Regions from separate parts of the Parafrankia irregularis genome, predicted to be linked through region 2. Evidence: predicted binding sites of a transcription regulator. Region 2 holds the regulator's gene; each other region holds the start of a gene.
What was found. Region 2 encodes LexA, which represses DNA repair genes until DNA is damaged. Its sites were predicted from a motif close to CGAACNNNNGTTCG; they were not measured.

Region 1: a site for LexA is predicted at 1,700-1,713, ahead of uvrA (excinuclease ABC subunit UvrA). Genes of this name have one in related genera too.
Region 3: a site for LexA is predicted at 2,616-2,629, ahead of AWX74_RS05850 (HNH endonuclease signature motif containing protein). Genes of this name have one in related genera too.
Region 4: a site for LexA is predicted at 2,153-2,166, ahead of pcrA (DNA helicase PcrA). Genes of this name have one in related genera too.

The regions. Positions count from the first base shown of each region.
Region 1 is NZ_FAOZ01000006.1:130,791-134,966, reverse strand. Features, by position in the region: gene AWX74_RS11790 (glycosyltransferase family 2 protein) at 1-728, shown strand, start outside; gene AWX74_RS11785 (MBL fold metallo-hydrolase) at 766-1,434, opposite strand; gene uvrA (excinuclease ABC subunit UvrA) at 1,875-4,176, shown strand, end outside.
Region 2 is NZ_FAOZ01000005.1:320,821-324,996, forward strand. Features, by position in the region: gene nrdR (transcriptional regulator NrdR) at 1-310, opposite strand, end outside; gene AWX74_RS10445 (LysM peptidoglycan-binding domain-containing protein) at 543-794, opposite strand; gene AWX74_RS10450 (hypothetical protein) at 1,128-1,772, shown strand; gene lexA (transcriptional repressor LexA) at 1,882-2,631, shown strand; gene hflX (GTPase HflX) at 2,739-4,176, opposite strand, start outside.
Region 3 is NZ_FAOZ01000003.1:206,072-210,247, reverse strand. Features, by position in the region: gene AWX74_RS05855 (acyl-CoA synthetase family protein) at 1-1,219, opposite strand, end outside; gene AWX74_RS05850 (HNH endonuclease signature motif containing protein) at 1,315-2,523, opposite strand; gene AWX74_RS05840 (SAM-dependent methyltransferase) at 3,674-4,176, shown strand, end outside.
Region 4 is NZ_FAOZ01000002.1:410,821-414,996, forward strand. Features, by position in the region: gene AWX74_RS04370 (threonine ammonia-lyase) at 602-2,014, shown strand; gene pcrA (DNA helicase PcrA) at 2,174-4,176, shown strand, end outside.

The sequences.
Region 1 (4,176 bases), on a different contig from region 2:
CCGAACTGCTCGCATCGGTACCGGTGGGGACGGATGCCCTGGGATTTCCGCTGCTTGCCGAGAACGGGGGCCCCGGCCGGGGGACGGCAGTCCTGCCGAACACCCGCACGAACGCGTACGTCGCGGTGCGGGGCGAGGCCGCGGCAGTGGCCCGCTGGCCCGATCTCCGCTACCCGGTGGGTGCGTTCTTCGCGATCCGAACCAGTGCCTTCCTGCGGCTGGGAGGATTTGATCCGTCCTACTGGATGTACTACGAGGAGACGGATCTGTTCGCCCGGCTGCACGCGGCGGGGGGCAGGGTCGGCTGGGCCGACGACCGATGCCAGGTGGCCCATGTGGGCGGCGGGACCGTCGGCCGGGCCGGTTTGTTGTATGCCGAACTGGGCCGTTCCGCCGCAATCTACGCCCGTCGGCACCGTGCGACGCTGGGGCGCGGCTGGCTGGCGGTGCACGTCGGGCAGCTTGTCGTGCTCGCCCTGCGCAAGCTCGCCGCCGGCCGGACGCACGACGCGCGTCGCGCCATGCGGATCCTCGCCGGCCTCGCCGTCGGCATCGCTCAACCAGGCCGGGAGCCCGCCACCACGTCCCGGTGGCGCGCGGTGCCGTCGGCGCGACGTCGCGAGCTGGGTCGTATCGACCCCGAGACGTTGGGGGCGGGCGCCGCGGTGAGGCTTCCCCGGCCCCGGTCCGCCGTCTCGCCCACGTCGTGGGTGACAGCCGACCACTGAGTCCGGTCACCACCAGCGTCCGGTCACCAGCGTCCGGTCACCAGCCGCGGGCGCGCCATTCGGCCAGGTGCGGGCGCTCGACACCGAGCGTCGTGTCCTTTCCGTGACCTGGATAGATCCACGTCGTGTCCGGGAGCGGGCGGAAGATCTTGGCTTCCAGGTCGCCCATCAACGTGCTGAAGGCCTTCGCGTCGCCGAAGGTGTTCCCGGGGCCGCCGGGGAACAGGCAGTCACCGGTGAACAGGTGCGGAGCGCCGTCGCCCTGGTCGTAGAGCAGCGCGACCGAGCCGGGCGTGTGCCCGACCAGGTGCACGACCCGCAGGGTGACCTCACCGACCCGCACCTCGTCGCCGTCGGAGACCGGGTCGGTCGTCGGGACGGGGATCTCGGGCGCGTCCAGCGGATGCGCGATGGTCCGGGCGCCGGTGGCGGCCACGACGTCCACCAGCGCCTGGACGTGGTCACCGTGGCGGTGGGTCGTCACCACGGTGCTCAGCCCGGTGTCCCCGATGAGGCGCAGCAGGGTGCCCGTCTCGTTCGCCGCGTCGATGAGGAGCTGCTCGCCGGTGGCGGCGCAGCGAAGCAGGTAACAGTTGTTGTCGAAGGGGCCGACGGCCACCTTGGTGATCGTGAGGTCCGGCAGCTCCCGCACGTCGGCGGGCCCGCCGACGGTGACGTCGCCCGTGTAGCCGGCGCCGATGTTCATACGGTTCTCCTCGATCTTCTCCGTGGCCCCAGGCCGGCAGACCATGGCCGGGGACCGTCGCGGCCGCGACGGGCTGGGCCGGGAATGACTCGCGGGTTCCCTTCATTCTCATCGGTGTGTCTGCTGGCTGTCTCCGTCCGGGGGGCGGTCGGGCGTGGCCCGTCGGTCCGGCGTCGGTGGGCTTGTGGCCTGGTTGTCGCCGTCAGTCCGGGGCGGCAGTGCTGTTGCGAGCAACTTCGGCGGGGCGTGTAGCGTCGTCGGTGTTCGAACGCGCGTTTGGTCGCGATCGGTAGCCGGCCTGGTTCGGGCGACCCCGACAGGCGGCACCGGCGGCACAGCCGGCGCCAGCGTGACCAGCACCGACAGCGCGACCAGCACCGACAGCGCAACCACCGACAGCGAAGTCCAGCAACCGATCGAGGACGACGAGGGACCTGACGATGGCCGACCGTCTTGTCGTGCGCGGAGCACGCGAGCACAACCTTCGTGATGTCGATCTCGACCTGCCCAGAGATGCTCTGGTGGTCTTCACGGGCCTGTCGGGCTCTGGCAAGTCCAGCCTCGCCTTCGACACGATCTTCGCGGAGGGCCAGCGCCGGTACGTCGAGTCCCTGTCCGCCTACGCGCGCCAGTTCCTCGGCCAGATGGACAAGCCCGATGTCGACTTCATCGAGGGGCTGTCGCCGGCGGTGTCCATCGACCAGAAGTCGACGTCGCGTAACCCGCGATCGACGGTTGGCACGATCACCGAGGTATACGACTACCTGCGGCTGCTGTACGCACGAGTCGGCCATCCGCACTGCCCCCGGTGCGGTCGCCCGATCGCGCGCCAGACCCCGCAGCAGATCGTCGACCGGCTGCTGGAGCTGCCCGAGGGCACCCGCTTCCAGGTGCTCGCACCGGTCGTGCGCGGGCGCAAGGGCGAGTACGCGGATCTTTTCGCCGAGCTGCAGAGCTCCGGGTTCGCCCGGGTGCGCGTCGACGGCACCGTCGTGCCGCTGACCGAGCGCCCCAAGCTGGAGAAGCAGCGCAAGCACACGATCGAGGTCGTGGTCGACCGGCTCGCGGCGAAGGAGTCGGCCAAGCGCCGCCTCACCGACTCGATCGAGACGGCCCTGCGGCTGGGCAACGGTCTGGTGCTGCTCGACTTCGTCGACCGGGATCCGGCCGACCCCGACCGCGAGCGGATGTACTCCGAGCACCTCGCCTGCATGTACGACGACCTGTCGTTCGAGGAGATGGAGCCGAGGTCCTTCTCGTTCAACTCGCCGTTCGGTGCCTGCCAGGAGTGCTCCGGGCTGGGCACGCGCAAGGAGGTGGACCCCGAGCTGATCGTGCCCGACCCGACCCTCTCGTTGGCCGAGGGCGCCATCCAGCCGTGGTCCGGCGGGCACAGCAAGGAGTACTTCCAGCGGTTGCTGACGGCGCTGGCCGAGGACCTGAGCTTCCGGATGGACACGCCCTGGGAGGGGCTGCCGGAGCGGGCCCGCAAGGCCATCCTGCACGGCAGCGGCGAGACCGAGATCCACGTCGGCTACACGAACCGTTACGGGCGCAAGCGCTCGTACTACACCTCGTTCGAGGGCGTGCTGGCGTTCCTGCGGCGCCGGCACGCCGACGCGGAGTCGGACAGCAGCCGCGAGCGCTACGAGGGGTACATGCGTGACGTGCCCTGTGCGGCCTGCCGAGGCTCCCGACTCAAGCCGGAGTCACTGGCGGTCACCCTCGCCGGGCGCTCCATCGCCGAGGTGTCCGCCATGTCGATCCAGGAATGCGCGGAGTTCCTGCGGCACATCGAGCTCAGCGAGCGGGAACAGGCCATCGCCGGGCAGGTTCTCAAGGAGATCGACGCCCGGCTGGTCTTTCTCCTGGACGTCGGCCTCGACTACCTCTCCCTGAACCGCGCCGCGGGCACGCTCGCCGGCGGCGAGGCGCAACGCATCCGGCTGGCGACCCAGATCGGCTCCGGGCTGGTGGGTGTGCTCTACGTGCTCGACGAGCCGTCCATCGGCCTGCATCAGCGGGACAACCGCCGCCTCATCCAGACCCTTGTCCGGCTGCGGGATCTGGGCAACACCCTGATCGTGGTGGAACACGACGAGGACACCATCCGCGCCGCGGACTGGGTGGTCGACATCGGCCCGGGCGCGGGGGAGCACGGTGGTCGGGTGGTCGTCTCCGGATCGGTCGACGACCTGTTGAGCAGCGCGGAGTCGGCGACCGGGGCGTATCTCTCCGGCCGGCGGGAGATTCCCGTACCGGAGATCCGCCGGGCGCCGACCAGGGGCCGTGCGCTGACCGTGCACGGCGCGCGTCAGCACAACCTGCGCGACGTGACGGTGTCCTTCCCGCTCAGCTGCTTCGTGGCGGTCACCGGGGTCTCCGGGTCGGGCAAGTCGACGCTGGTCAACGACATCCTCGCCTGCGTGCTCGCCAACCACCTCAACGGCGCCCGCGAGGTACCGGGCCGGCACCGCACGGTGAGCGGGCTCGACCACCTCGACAAGGCGGTGCGGGTCGACCAGTCACCGATCGGCCGGACCCCGCGTTCCAACCCGGCGACCTACACCGGCGTGTTCGACCACATCCGCCGGCTGTTCGCGGAGACGACGGAGGCGAAGGTCCGCGGCTACCTGCCCGGCCGGTTCTCGTTCAACGTCAAGGGCGGCCGATGTGAGGCCTGCTCCGGCGACGGCACGATCAAGATCGAGATGAACTTCCTTCCGGATGTCTACGTGCCCT
Region 2 (4,176 bases):
GATCGTCCGACCGGACCGGGCGCCCCTGGCAGGCCTTGCGCACGCCCACGATCACCTTGGCCCGGCTGAACGGCTCGGTGGCACCGCTACGCTTGCGCACCCGCAACGAAGCTTCCTCCATCGTCGTGAACCGGCGCCCACACTCCGAGCACGCTCTGCGCCGCCGGATCGCGGCGCCTTCCTCGGCCTCCCTGCTGTCGACGACACGGCTGTCGGAATGGCGGCAGAAGGGACAGCGCACGGCACACTCCTCTCCGCTCCGGGCGGCTTGGCTGCCACACGCGGAGCACGCCCCAGCAGGTGCCCACATGCCACCGGCCGACCACCCTCCGGGGGTGGCCAACTGACAACCTGTGGATATCGATGCACAACCTGTGGATGACTTACGGTGCTGTAACTACAAGATGTTGTGTTCACCGTAGCGCACGCACCCGACAGGTCCGACACCGCCCCTCCCCCTCCGGCGTGTCGCTGCCGCGGGGCCGCCGCCACCTGATCGGCAGCCGATCCCGCCCGGTGGCCGGCCGTCGGGCGGGCCACCGTCAGGGCAGGCAGAGCGGCTGGCCGGGAACGAGATCCGCGGTGGGCAGATCGTTCAGGGACATGAGCCGACGAACAACCGCACGGGTGTCGGCCTCGGGGTCGATCCCGCGCGCCACCTCCCAGAGCGTCTCGCCCTGGCGCACCACGTGGACCTGACAGTCCACCGGGGTGGCCGTGAACGCCTGCGACGCGGTGACCAACGCCAGCGAGAGCACCAGCGCACCGGACAGGCACGCGAGCGCCGCGAACACGAGCCTGCCCCGCCGGGTCAGCCTCAGCGGCGGCTGTCGCCGCGGGCGGCGTCGCGAGCCCGGACGGAGCCGTTGCGCGCCCGGGGGCTGGGCTCGCGAGCTCGGGGACGAGCTGCGCCGCAGACTCAGCCACCGGCGCCGTGGTCTCGTCCGTAGCCTCTGGCCACCGGGCGGCGGCAACGCGTACCCGACGGCGCGGGCACGCCATTCCAGCCCGGGCATCTCGATGACCTGGGCCTCGCCGCAGTCGACCGCCGCCGAGGACGGCTGTGCGCCGCACGGGCCCGCCGCAGGTGAAGGACCACTGCCGAGACAACGAGAAGGGGCCGAGCGATGCGCCGGCCGCCGATCACCACCACGCACGGCCCTGCCCCGCACCGCCTGGCCGCGCACCACGACCCCGCTGACCGCCGCACCACGGCGAGCACGAGGACGCGGACGCGCGCGACCACCATGGCCGCCCCCCGCCGGCGCACCTCCTCCGACGGCCGCGGACCGCCGCGCCGCGCCGACGCGGAACGCCCGACACCTAGGACCGGCTCCCCCGCCGAGCGCCCGGTCGCCATCCGCGATGTCGACATCGCCAGCAGCCACGCCAACGTCGCCAGCGGCCGGCCGAAGGTCACGGTCGGCCGCATCGACATCGACAATGGCGATATCGACAATGGCAACGTCGGTCACGTCGGCATCAGCCAGACCGGCGCGGGAAAGATCAGGGTCGGCCGGATCAGCGTTGGCCAGATCAGGGTCGGCCATGTCAACCTCCCAGGCGCGAGCATCCGCCCGCTCGAACACCTGAGCGATTCTTACACGGCCGCCACGCACACTTCCCCCGACACGCTCGAACAGACGTTTGAGATTCGGCGACCGGCCGACTACCGTCAAGGACGATCAGTTGTGGACGATCGTGCGAGAAGAAGCGAGCACGGAGAATCCACCCGAACCGGTCAGAAGCTACTAATAGGACAAAGTGGTTGATCGACCGGGTGGCCCGCCGGCTGCGGAACCGCCGAGCCACCGGTCGCGGAGAAGCCGGTAGCGGGCGAAGCCCCGCCGCCGGATGCATCGACAGGGAGAGCGGTAGGCGATGACCAGCCAGGCACGGGGTACCCGCCGAGGCGACGCCCGCGGCAATGTCCGGGATCTTCCCGACAGCCCCGCGGACGCCTCAGGCCTCACGCAACGACAGAAGGGGATTCTCGAGGTCATCCGCGCCGCGGTGGAGCAGCGCGGCTATCCGCCGAGCGTCCGCGAGATCGGCGAGGCTGTCGGTCTGACCAGCACCAGCAGCGTCGCGCACCAACTCAAGGTGCTCCAGGAGAAGGGCTTCCTGCGGCGCGACCCGAACCGGCCGCGGGCCATGGAAGTGCTGCCGATCGGCGGCCAGAAGGCGGGCGCCCGGCTGCGCTCCGCCGGCGCCACGCCGGCGGAGGTGGGTGGTGCCGTCGCGGCCGAGGGCGGCACTCCGACCTACGTGCCCCTCATCGGGCGAATCGCGGCCGGTGGGCCGATCCTCGCCGAGCAGGCCGTCGAGGACGTCTACCCGCTCCCGCGGGAGATCGTCGGTGAGGGCACGCTGTTCCTGCTCAAGGTGGTCGGGCAGTCGATGATCAATGCCGCGATCTGCGATGGTGACTACGTCGTCGTCCGCCAGCAGCCGGTCGCCGACAACGGCGAGATCGTCGCGGCCATGATCGACGGCGAGGCGACAGTCAAGCGCTTCCGCCAGCGCGACGGCCGGGTGTGGCTGGCGCCGGAGAACCCCGCGTTCTCCGACATCCCGGCCGAGGACGCGACCATCCTCGGCCGGATCGTCGCCGTGATGCGCCGGGTCTGACCCGAACGCGACCCCAGGGGGCGCTGGCCCCCTGGGGAAGAGCCGGCCACCGAGCCAGCCGCCATGCCGAGCCAGGCGGCCCCTGGCTCGGCTTCCCGCCGGCTCGGTCAGTTCCGAAGGGCTTCAGCGACCCTGAAGGGCTCCAGCTCGGCGGCAAGGCTCACCGGCACCCGGGCCGCCACCGCCGTGCCCGCGCCGGTGTGCTCGACGCTCAGCACCTCGCCGTCGCGGTGGATCCGGGAGACGAGATCACCACGGGTGTAGGGCACCAGCAGTGACATCTCGATCTCCGGGTGCGGTATCCGCTCCGAGAGGGCGTCGACCAGCTCCGCCAGGCCCGTTCCGGACCGAGCCGAGACGAAGATGGCGTCCGGAACCGCCTTGCGCAGCACCGCCAACGTCGTCGGATCGACCGCGTCGACCTTGTTGACGACCACGAGCTCGGGAACCCCGGCCGCGTCGATCTCGGCGAGCACCTCACGGACCGCCGTGATCTGCCCCATCGGGTCCGGTGCCGAACCGTCGACGACGTGCAGGACGAGATCCGCGTCCACGACCTCCTCCAACGTCGACCGGAACGCCTCGACGATCTGGTGCGGCAGATGCCGGACGAAACCGACGGTGTCGGCCAGGGTGAACACCCGCCCGTCGGGCAGGGTCGCCCGCCGCACGGTCGGGTCGAGGGTCGCGAACAGGGCGTCCTCGACGAGCACACCGGCTCCGGTCAGACGGTTGAGCAGCGAGGACTTCCCGGCGTTGGTGTACCCGGCGATCGCGACCGCCGGCACGGCACCCCGCCGCCGCGAGGAGCGCTTCGTCTCCCGGACGGTGGCCATCGCGGCCAGCTCGCGCCGCAGCTTGGCCATCCGTGTGCGCAGCCGCCGCCGATCGGTCTCGATCTTCGTCTCACCAGGGCCGCGGGTACCGATGGGCGCCCGGCCACCACTGCTCGCGGCGGCCCGGGACATCGACTCACCCCAGCCACGCAGCCGCGGGAGCATGTACTGGAGCTGGGCCAGCTCCACCTGGGCCTTGCCCTCCCGGGACGTCGCATGCTGGGCGAAGATGTCCAGAATGAGCGCCGTCCGGTCGATCACCTTGACCTTGACGACCTCTTCGAGCTGGCGCAGCTGCCCAGGGGTCAGCTCGCCGTCGCAGATCACCGTGTCCGCACCGGTCGACGCGACGACGTCCGCGAGCTCTCGGGCCTTGCCGGAACCGACGAAGGTCGCCGTGTCCGGCCGGTCGCGGCGCTGCACGAGCGCGTCCAGCACCATCGAGCCCGCGGTGGTGGCGAGGGCCGCGAGCTCCGTCATCGACGCCTCGGCCTCCAGGAGGCTCCCGGAGGTCCACACCCCGATCAGCACCACCCGCTCCAGTCGGAGCTGGCGGTACTCGACCTCGGTGACGTCCTCGAGCTCGGTGGTGAGACCCGGGATGCGGCGCAGCGCGCCGCGCTCCTCCAGGTCGAAGCCGTCGCCCTGTTCGTCGAAGAAGGAGAACCCCTCGCCGTCACCGAGGAGGACCACGCCCCCGTCGTCGCCG
Region 3 (4,176 bases), on a different contig from region 2:
GGTCCAGCAAGATCCGGTCACCGGTCACCACGCCGCCCCACCGGCCGTCGAGCGACAGGTCGAAGAACGCCGCGCGGCCCTGCACCTCGCCCGATTCGTGCGGCAGCAGCGCGTCGCCATCGGAGTCCAGCACGAACGGCACGACCCACGGCGGCACGTGGTAGCGGCCACCGGCGGCGCAGCGCGGCATGCCCGAGTTCAGCTCCTGCATGCCGTACATCTGGAACCTGCGGCCGGCGGGGATGTTGAAGGTCTCGTAGACGTACTCCTGGTAGTCCGGTGGGAGCTTGGCCCGCTTGAGACCGCCGCCGACGTAGATGCAGTTGTCCGGGTTGAAGTCCGAGCCGCTGTAGCCCATCTCGCGCACCATTCCGGCGACGAGGTGCAGCGCGTTCCACATGCCGGCGAGGTAGAGCTTGTCCGCGCGGGAGGCGACGACGTGCTCGGCGGCCTTGACGTAGGCGGTCTGGAGCGTCTGCTCGCGCTCCCGCGAGGTGGCCTCGAAGTCGGCGATCTCGTCCGGTCGGGCGGTGCCGTCCGCGATCGCCTTGCGCAGGACGACCATCTTCGTCATCTGGCCGATCGTGATCGGTGGCATGGGCAGCGTGAACGGTTCGATGCGCGGGTCGCCGAACGCGGCCTGCTGGGCGTCGCGCGCGTTGAGGTTCTTGGCGACGGCGGCGGTGGGCGCGATGCCGATCATCCTGCGGTCACGCTCGGGTCGCACTCCGGACCCCCATGCGAAGACGCCGACCGTGTCCAGGCGGGACCAGGCCATGTCCTGGTCGGAGGCGATCATCATGGCGGACTTGCCGGTCGTCCCGCTCGAACATGAGATGTAGTGCCCCACCGCCTCGTAGCGGGCGATCCAGTCGTCCATGTCGACGACGTCCGAGGTGTCGATCGGGTTGAGCGGGTGTGCTGACACGGTGCCGAGCCACCTGCCCAGCCGGTCCCACCTCCGCTCGCTCAGGAAGCTCTCCGGGTAGCTCTTGTACGCGGTGTGCGGGAACAGCAGCCCCACCGCGTCCGCCCGGGAGCGGATCTCGCTGACCCCCGCTTCCTTCGCGCGGAACGCGAGTAACCGGATCCGCTCCCGGCGCTCCTGGAACAGCTCGTTCATCGCCTCGACCTGCGTCTCGCGAAGATCCGCGTACGGAATCGCGAAGCGCTCCTCCGACTGGACCAGTCCCGTCAGACGCTCGACTGCCGCACTCACCCTGGGCCCTCTCTCTTCCGGAACGTTTTTACTAGACTCGCTGGTCTAGTTTCGGGTGTCAAGGTCCAGGCGGTCACGCGGCCTGCGGAGGGCTGTCAGCCGGCCGGGAGGTGTTCCTCGCCCGTGATGTAGTCGTGCGGGTGGACGGTGAACCTGGTGCCGAGCGGGCTCGTCCAGGTGAACGTGCCAGGGCGCGGCTGGCGGACGATCCAGGGACGGTCGGGGTGATGGCGCAGGCGGTGGTGCTTGAGGCAGAGCGGCCCGAGGTTGACGACGATCGTTGGCCCGCCGGCGGCGTAGGGCGTGGTGTGGTCGGTGTCGGTGCGGGTGGCACGGCGGGTGCAGCCGGGGTGGACGCAGGTGCGGTTGCGGGCACGCACATGCCGGACCTGGGCGGGGCTGGGGTGGCGCCGGTCGGCGACCTCGATCAGCGCTCCCAGCGGGTCGACGAGCATGCGCCGCCAGGTGGAGGTCGGCCGCATCGCCAGGTCTCGGGCGATGTCCGCCGGGATGGGCCCGAAGCCCGGGATCTCACCGGGCTCCTCGCCCAGCCCGAGCAGGGCTGTGATCGGGACGATGACCTGGACGTCGCAGGGCAGCGGGCGCAGCGGTGTGCGGCCGGTGATGCGGTCGACGAGGGTGTCGGCGCGGATCTGGTCGCGGGTGCGCTGGTCGTCCGCATCGCGGGTGCGGATGATCTCATCGGCGATCTGGTTGAGCTGGTTGTCGCAGGCCGCGGCGTCCTCCGCGGGCAGTAGCGCGGACAGGGTGCTGGTGGCGTCGTCGCCGGGGTAGAGCCGGACGTGACGGCCCTTGCGGCGTTCCGCGGCACGCTCGGCGGCGCCGCCGGGGTCGACGTTGAGGACGGCGCGACGGCAGGCGGCACCGAACGCGCCCCGGTTGCGTCGCGGCCCGCCGGCCAGGACCTGCTCCTCGACCTGGCTGGTCTGCTCGTCGGTGAGAGGGCTGACAGCGGTCTCCAACGACCGCAGACGTTGCAGGTCGAGGACGCCGCCCTCCAGTGCCTGCATCGCTCGGGGGAGCCGCCGCACCGCGGAGAAGGCGAAACCCATCTGCCCGCCAGCGGTGGTGGCGGATACCCGCAGCACGCCGGCGAGCTCCTCCGGGGCGAACATGTCGAACGAGAACAGCGGGTCGGCCTCGGTCGACGGTCGTAGCCCGGCGAACTCGGCGAGCAGCCGCAGCATTCCGGCGTGGGCCGCGGCCAGCGCCGCGGCCCGGACACCGATCCGATACAGCAGATCGCGAACCTGGTCGTCGAAGGCTGCAGCCGCATCCCGCACCCGGGATGCGTCAGACGCTTCGACCGAACGTGTGGGTGCTGGCATGGAGTGCTCACCTCGCCCCGAACCGAACCCGCGTGTCCGACGAATCGCGAACACATGTTCGATTATCGATCGTCGAAGCCGGCTGGAACGGGCTCCGCACGGTGAGACCACAGGAAGTACCGCGGAGGACGCCGACAGTCGCCGCGCCGCCGACAGTCGCCGCCCCGCGGACAGCGACCCGACCGACCCGGCAGGGCTGGGGGTGTGCGTCGCACCGCAGGCGCTGGGCGGGAGCGTCTCGTCGAGTCCCTCGCCGCCGGGCGATGAGGAGGGCGTAAGGCGCGATGAGGAGGGCGCTGGCGGTGATGAGGCGGCGTCGGTCCCGGGCCGGCCTGCGTGGGGTTCAGGAATGCGGGCAGCCGCTCCGTGAAGGGGCCGCCGCGGCGAGGCCGTGTCTTCCAGGTGTGCGTTGGAACCAGTCTCCGGCCTGCCGGTTGGGCAGCGCCGAGAGCGTCGACGTCCACCGCGGGTGATAGCGTTGCGGCGCGGCGACGAAGAATGCGCGTGCGGAGATCGAAGGAGGTGGGTTGATGACCGTCGTGGAGACCACCGCTCTGTGCGGTGCTCGGGTCATCCTCACTTCCCGGGCCTCGTCCTGACGTTCGCCTGCCTTTCTCCCTGGTGGGAGTAGCGCCGGCACGCGCGGCGTCCGGCGGGACCCCCTTTCAAGGGTCTCCACCTTGCTTCTCCAAGCCACTTCGCACCGACCTGCCGTTCTCTTTTCTCCTGCGTCTGTCCTGATTCGGGCCGGCTATGGCCGGGACGCGGAACCTGAGCGTTACTCCACCCGGGCCCGGGCTGGCGGACTTGTCCTGGGCTGCGTGATGCGGCCAGGGCGTGGGCGGTACAAGGCCGGCATCGGTATCGGCATCGGCATCGAGGCCGGGCCCGTGCGCGTGGCGGTTGCCCCTCCCGCGGTGACCGGTGACCGGCTGATGCCTCGTACCGGTGACCGGGTGGCCGTCCGGCGGGTCCCCGCGACCGCCGCCACCACCGTTGTCGCCGGACCTGGCGACGGACATCTCCTGCACGGACCGCGTCGCGTGTCCGCGACGGTCATCAGCCGCTTCTCACACCCCAAGGCATGACGGAAAGGAATTCGGTCATGGACCTTCCCCGTATTTTCACCATCCGCGAGAGCAGCCACCGGATCCACAATCCGCTGACCGCGGCCAAGCTCGCAGCCCTGGGCGAATCGCTCCACCTCGCCCCCGGGACACGGGCGCTCGACCTGGCCAGTGGTTCGGGCGAGATGCTGTGCACCTGGGCACGTGACCACGGGATCACGGGTACCGGAGTGGACATCAGCACGGTCTTCACCGAGCAGGCCCGGGCCCGCGCCGCCGAGCTCGGTGTCGCCGACCGGGTCGAGTTCGTCCACGGTGACGCCTGCGGCCATGTCGCGGACGAGCCGGTCGATCTGGCCGCCTGTGTCGGCGCCACGTGGATCGGGAACGGAGTCGCCGGGACGGCCGAGCTGCTCAGCCGTAGCCTCCGCCCCGGAGGTCTGACGCTGATCGGAGAGCCGTACTGGCGGCGGACCCCTCCCGACGAGGAGACCGCCAGGGCCTGCCACGTCACCGCCATCGCGGACCTCGTGCCCATGCC
Region 4 (4,176 bases), on a different contig from region 2:
GACGATGCATTCTGCGGATGTCCGTCTGGAGGCTCTCCGGGGGTTGACCTCGGTGCGGACTTCATAGACCTGTCCGGCCTAGTCCGGTGCCATCGTGAGCCACCCGCACTCGGTCGGGACATAGGTTTGGTTGCGCCGGCGGATGGTATTCCCGCTCGGATGTTCGAGGCGACTTCATACGATCCCGGCGGCCGGTGTTTTGTGTCGGGGAGTCGCCGCTCGGTGGCGATAAACCTCCGAAGCGATCCGGTGATTCACCGTGGGGAACATAGCGAACCGGACATTACGGATATTTAGTGGAGTATGAGGTGCTGCCTTCGGTTCACAACGGCGATCGCGTCGGAGTGGAACCGCCCGGTGTCGGGCTGGTCGCGGGCGGCTCGGTCGCCCGGACGAAGCGTCCCCTGCCGGCCGGCCGGTTTGACTACGTCCGCGCCGCGGCGCACTCTAGAGGTGTGCCGCTGTTCCTCATGGTGATTACGTAGGCGCGCGACCGCCCGAGAGGGTCGCGCGCCAAGCCCTTCCGCCCATCGGCGGGGGGCTTTTTTGTTTGCCGCGGCCGCAGGGGTGAGGTGGCCGCCGAGCCACCAGGAGAGTGTCGATGACATCACCATCAGTAAGAAGGCCGCCGGCTGATGGCGCCGGGTCGTCCCGCGCGGACGACCCGACCGACGCCGACGGCGCCGGAGAACGTCAGGGCGGGGCAACGGGGGCCCTCGCCCGGATCAGTCCGCAGTCAGCCGTGCCGGCGCCCGAACGCGCCCGAGGCACGCTGCCCGCCCGCCGCCCGTCCGGTGGGCGCACCGCTCCCCGCGCCCGCGGTTGTGACGCGGCCGGGCTGCGTCCCGCCGGCCTTGCTGGCAGCTTGGGACTGGCTGGCAGCTCGGGGCTGGCTGGCACCGCTGGGCTGGCTGGCAGCTTCGGCCTGTCCGGCGGTCCTGTCCGCGCTGGCGTTTCCGGCCTGCCGGTCGATCTCGCCGAGGTCACCGCGGCCGCCGGGCGGCTGGGCGGTGTGGCGCGTCGTACCCGGGTCGTGCCGGCGGCCGGGAGTCTGACCGGGCATGTCGGTGCGCCGGTCTGGCTCAAGTGCGAGCACGAGCAGCACACCGGTTCCTTCAAGCTGCGGGGCGCGTTCAACCGGATCGCGACCGCGGGGCCGCGGGCACGCGCGCGGGGAGTCGTCGCGGCGAGCGCCGGCAACCACGCCCAGGGCGTCGCCTTCGCGGCGGCTCATTTCGGCGTCGCCGCGACCATCTTCGTGCCCGAGGGCGCGAACCCGGCCAAGGTCGCGCGTACCCGTGCGCTGGGCGCCCGCGTCGAGCACGTACCGGGGGGCGTCGACGCCGCGCTGCGAGCCGCCGACGCCTACGCCGCCGCCAGCGGTGGCCTGCTGGTCCACCCGTTCGACGACGCGGCTGTCATCGCGGGCCAGGCAACGATCGGGCTGGAGCTCCTGGAACAGGTGCCGGAGCTCTCGACAGTGATCGTCGGGGTCGGTGGTGGGGGTCTGCTGAGTGGTCTGGCGGTGGCGCTCAGTGGCCTGCGGCCGGACGTACGCGTGATCGGCGTTCAGGCGGCCGCCGCGCCGGCGTTCGCGTCGTCCTTTCACACCGCCCGCCGTCTGGTCGTCCCACCGGGCGCTGCCGGTAGCGGCGCGGGCTGCCTCGCCGATGCCGGCCAGGCCGGGGCAGCCACGGGAACCGTGGCCGACGGCATGGCGGTCGGCGCGCCCGGCCGGCTTACCCTGGCACTGGCCGAACGGCTGGTGGACGACGTCGTCACGGTCGACGAGGACGCGTTCTGGGAGGCGATGGTCGCGCTGCGGCGGTCGGGCCACCGGGTGGAGCCCGCGGGAGCCGCCGGCGTCGCGGCCCTGCTGCGGATGCCCGAGCTCGCGGGCGGTGTCACGGCGGTGGTGCTCTCCGGCGGCAATCTCGACCCCGCGGTGGACACCAGGGTGGCCGCGCTCGCGGCCGACGCGTCCGCCGGCGCTCGGACGAACGCGCCTGGGTGACCGCGACTGGGCGACCGCGTCCGGGTGAAAGCATCCGGACCCGAACGCCGACCCGCGGGCCGCGCATGGAAGTGTCGGACCCGCCCGGCATCATGGCGCTGTGGTTGAGCTGGCCACCGCGTCGGGCGGTTCGTCCGTCGAACGTACGATCGAGGTCTGATGAGCACTCTTTTCGACGACACCTTTGGCCCTGAATCGCTGGTCGACGGTCTGGCACCCCTTGGTGGCGCGGGCTCGCGGGAGGGTGCGGCGGCCGGCGGTGCGGCGCGCGGCGGGGCCGCCGGCGGCGGTCGGGCGTCGGGCGACTTCGGCCCGGCGGTGCTCGAGGCCGGGGCGGGTCGCCCCAGGCCGCCTCGGCTCGACCCGGGCGAACTGCTGGAGGGGCTCAACCCGCAGCAGCACGCGGCGGTGGTGCACGCGGGCGCGCCGTTGCTCGTCGTCGCCGGTGCGGGCTCGGGCAAGACCCGGGTGCTGACCCACCGCATCGCCTACCTGCTCGCGGCGCGTGGCGTGCGGCCGGGCGAGATCCTCGCGATCACGTTCACGAACAAGGCCGCGGGGGAGATGAAGGAGCGCGTCGAGGCGCTCGTCGGCGGGCGGGCCAGAGCGATGTGGGTGAGCACGTTCCACTCGGCCTGCGTGCGCATTCTGCGCTCGGAGGCGGCGCGGCTCGGGTACGCCTCCTCCTTCTCCATCTACGACGCGGCGGATGCCCAGCGCCTGCTCACGTTGGTCACCCGCGATCTCGACCTCGACCCCAAGCGCCACACCGCCAAGGCGCTCGCGGTGGCGATCAGCGCTCTGAAGAACGAACTCGTCGACTGGGAGACGGCCCGGGACCGGGCCGCGAGCCACATCGAGCGAACCGTCGCCGAGGTGTACGCCTCCTACCAGCAGCGGCTCGCACAGGCGAACGCGCTGGACTTCGACGATCTGATCATGATGACGGTCAACCTGCTCCAGGCGTTCCCCGACGTCGCCGAGCACTACCGGCGGCGGTTCCGCCACGTGCTCGTCGACGAATACCAGGACACCAACCACGCCCAGTACGTCCTCGTCCGCGAGCTGGTCGGCCGCCCTGGTCCGGCCGGGAGCACGGGGGCGGGGGCCGAGTCGGCGGCGGTGGGCCAGCACGGCACGGGCGGCGAGGACGCTGCCGGGCTGGCGGGAGCGGAGTACGGCGGTGGCGGTCCGGTCCCCGCCTCCGGCGCCCTGCCGCCGGCGGAGCTGTGTGTGGTCGGGGACGCCGACCAGTCGATCTACGCCTTCCGCGGGGCGAACATCCGCAACATCGTCGAGTTCGAGCAGGACTACCCGAACGCGGCCGTCATCCTGCTGGAGCAGAACTACCGGTCCACCCAGACGATCCTCTCCGCGGCGAACGCGGTGATCGCGCGCAACGCCCAGCGCAAGGCGAAGCGCCTGTGGTCGGATGCCGGTGACGGGGAGCGGATCGTCGGCTTCGTCGCCGACAACGAGCATGACGAGGCCGCCTTCGTCGCGGAGGAGATCGACCGGCTCAGCGACGACAAGCTCGCCCGGCCGGCGGATGTGGCGGTCTTCTACCGGACGAACGCCCAGAGTCGGGTGTTCGAGGAGATCTTCATCCGGGTCGGGCTGCCGTACCGGGTGGTCGGCGGCGTCCGGTTCTACGAGCGCCGCGAGATCCGTGACCTGCTCGCCTACCTGCGGGTGCTGGCGAACCCGACGGACACGGTGAACCTGCGGCGGATTCTCAACGTTCCGCGCCGCGGGATCGGTGACCGCGCCGAGGCGATGATCTCGGCCTTCGCGGAGCGCGAGCGCATCCCGTTCGCCGACGCACTCGCCCGGGTGGACGAGGTGCCCGGGGTGGCGACCAGATCGGCCCGGTCGGTCCGGGACTTCGTGGCGCTGCTGGGCGATCTGCGTGACCTGCTGCCGAGCGGCCCACTGGCCGTGATCGAGGCGGTGCTGGAGCGGACGGGCTATCTCTCCGAGCTCGTCGCTGAGGACACCATCGAGGCCCAGGGGCGGGTCGAGAACCTGCGGGAGCTCGTCGGGGTGGTCCAGGAGTTCACCGAACGGCGTCCCGACGGCAGTCTGGCCGAGTTCCTGGAGCAGGTCTCGCTCGTCGCGGACGCGGACCAGATCCCCGACGACGACGGCTCCGACGGCGTCGT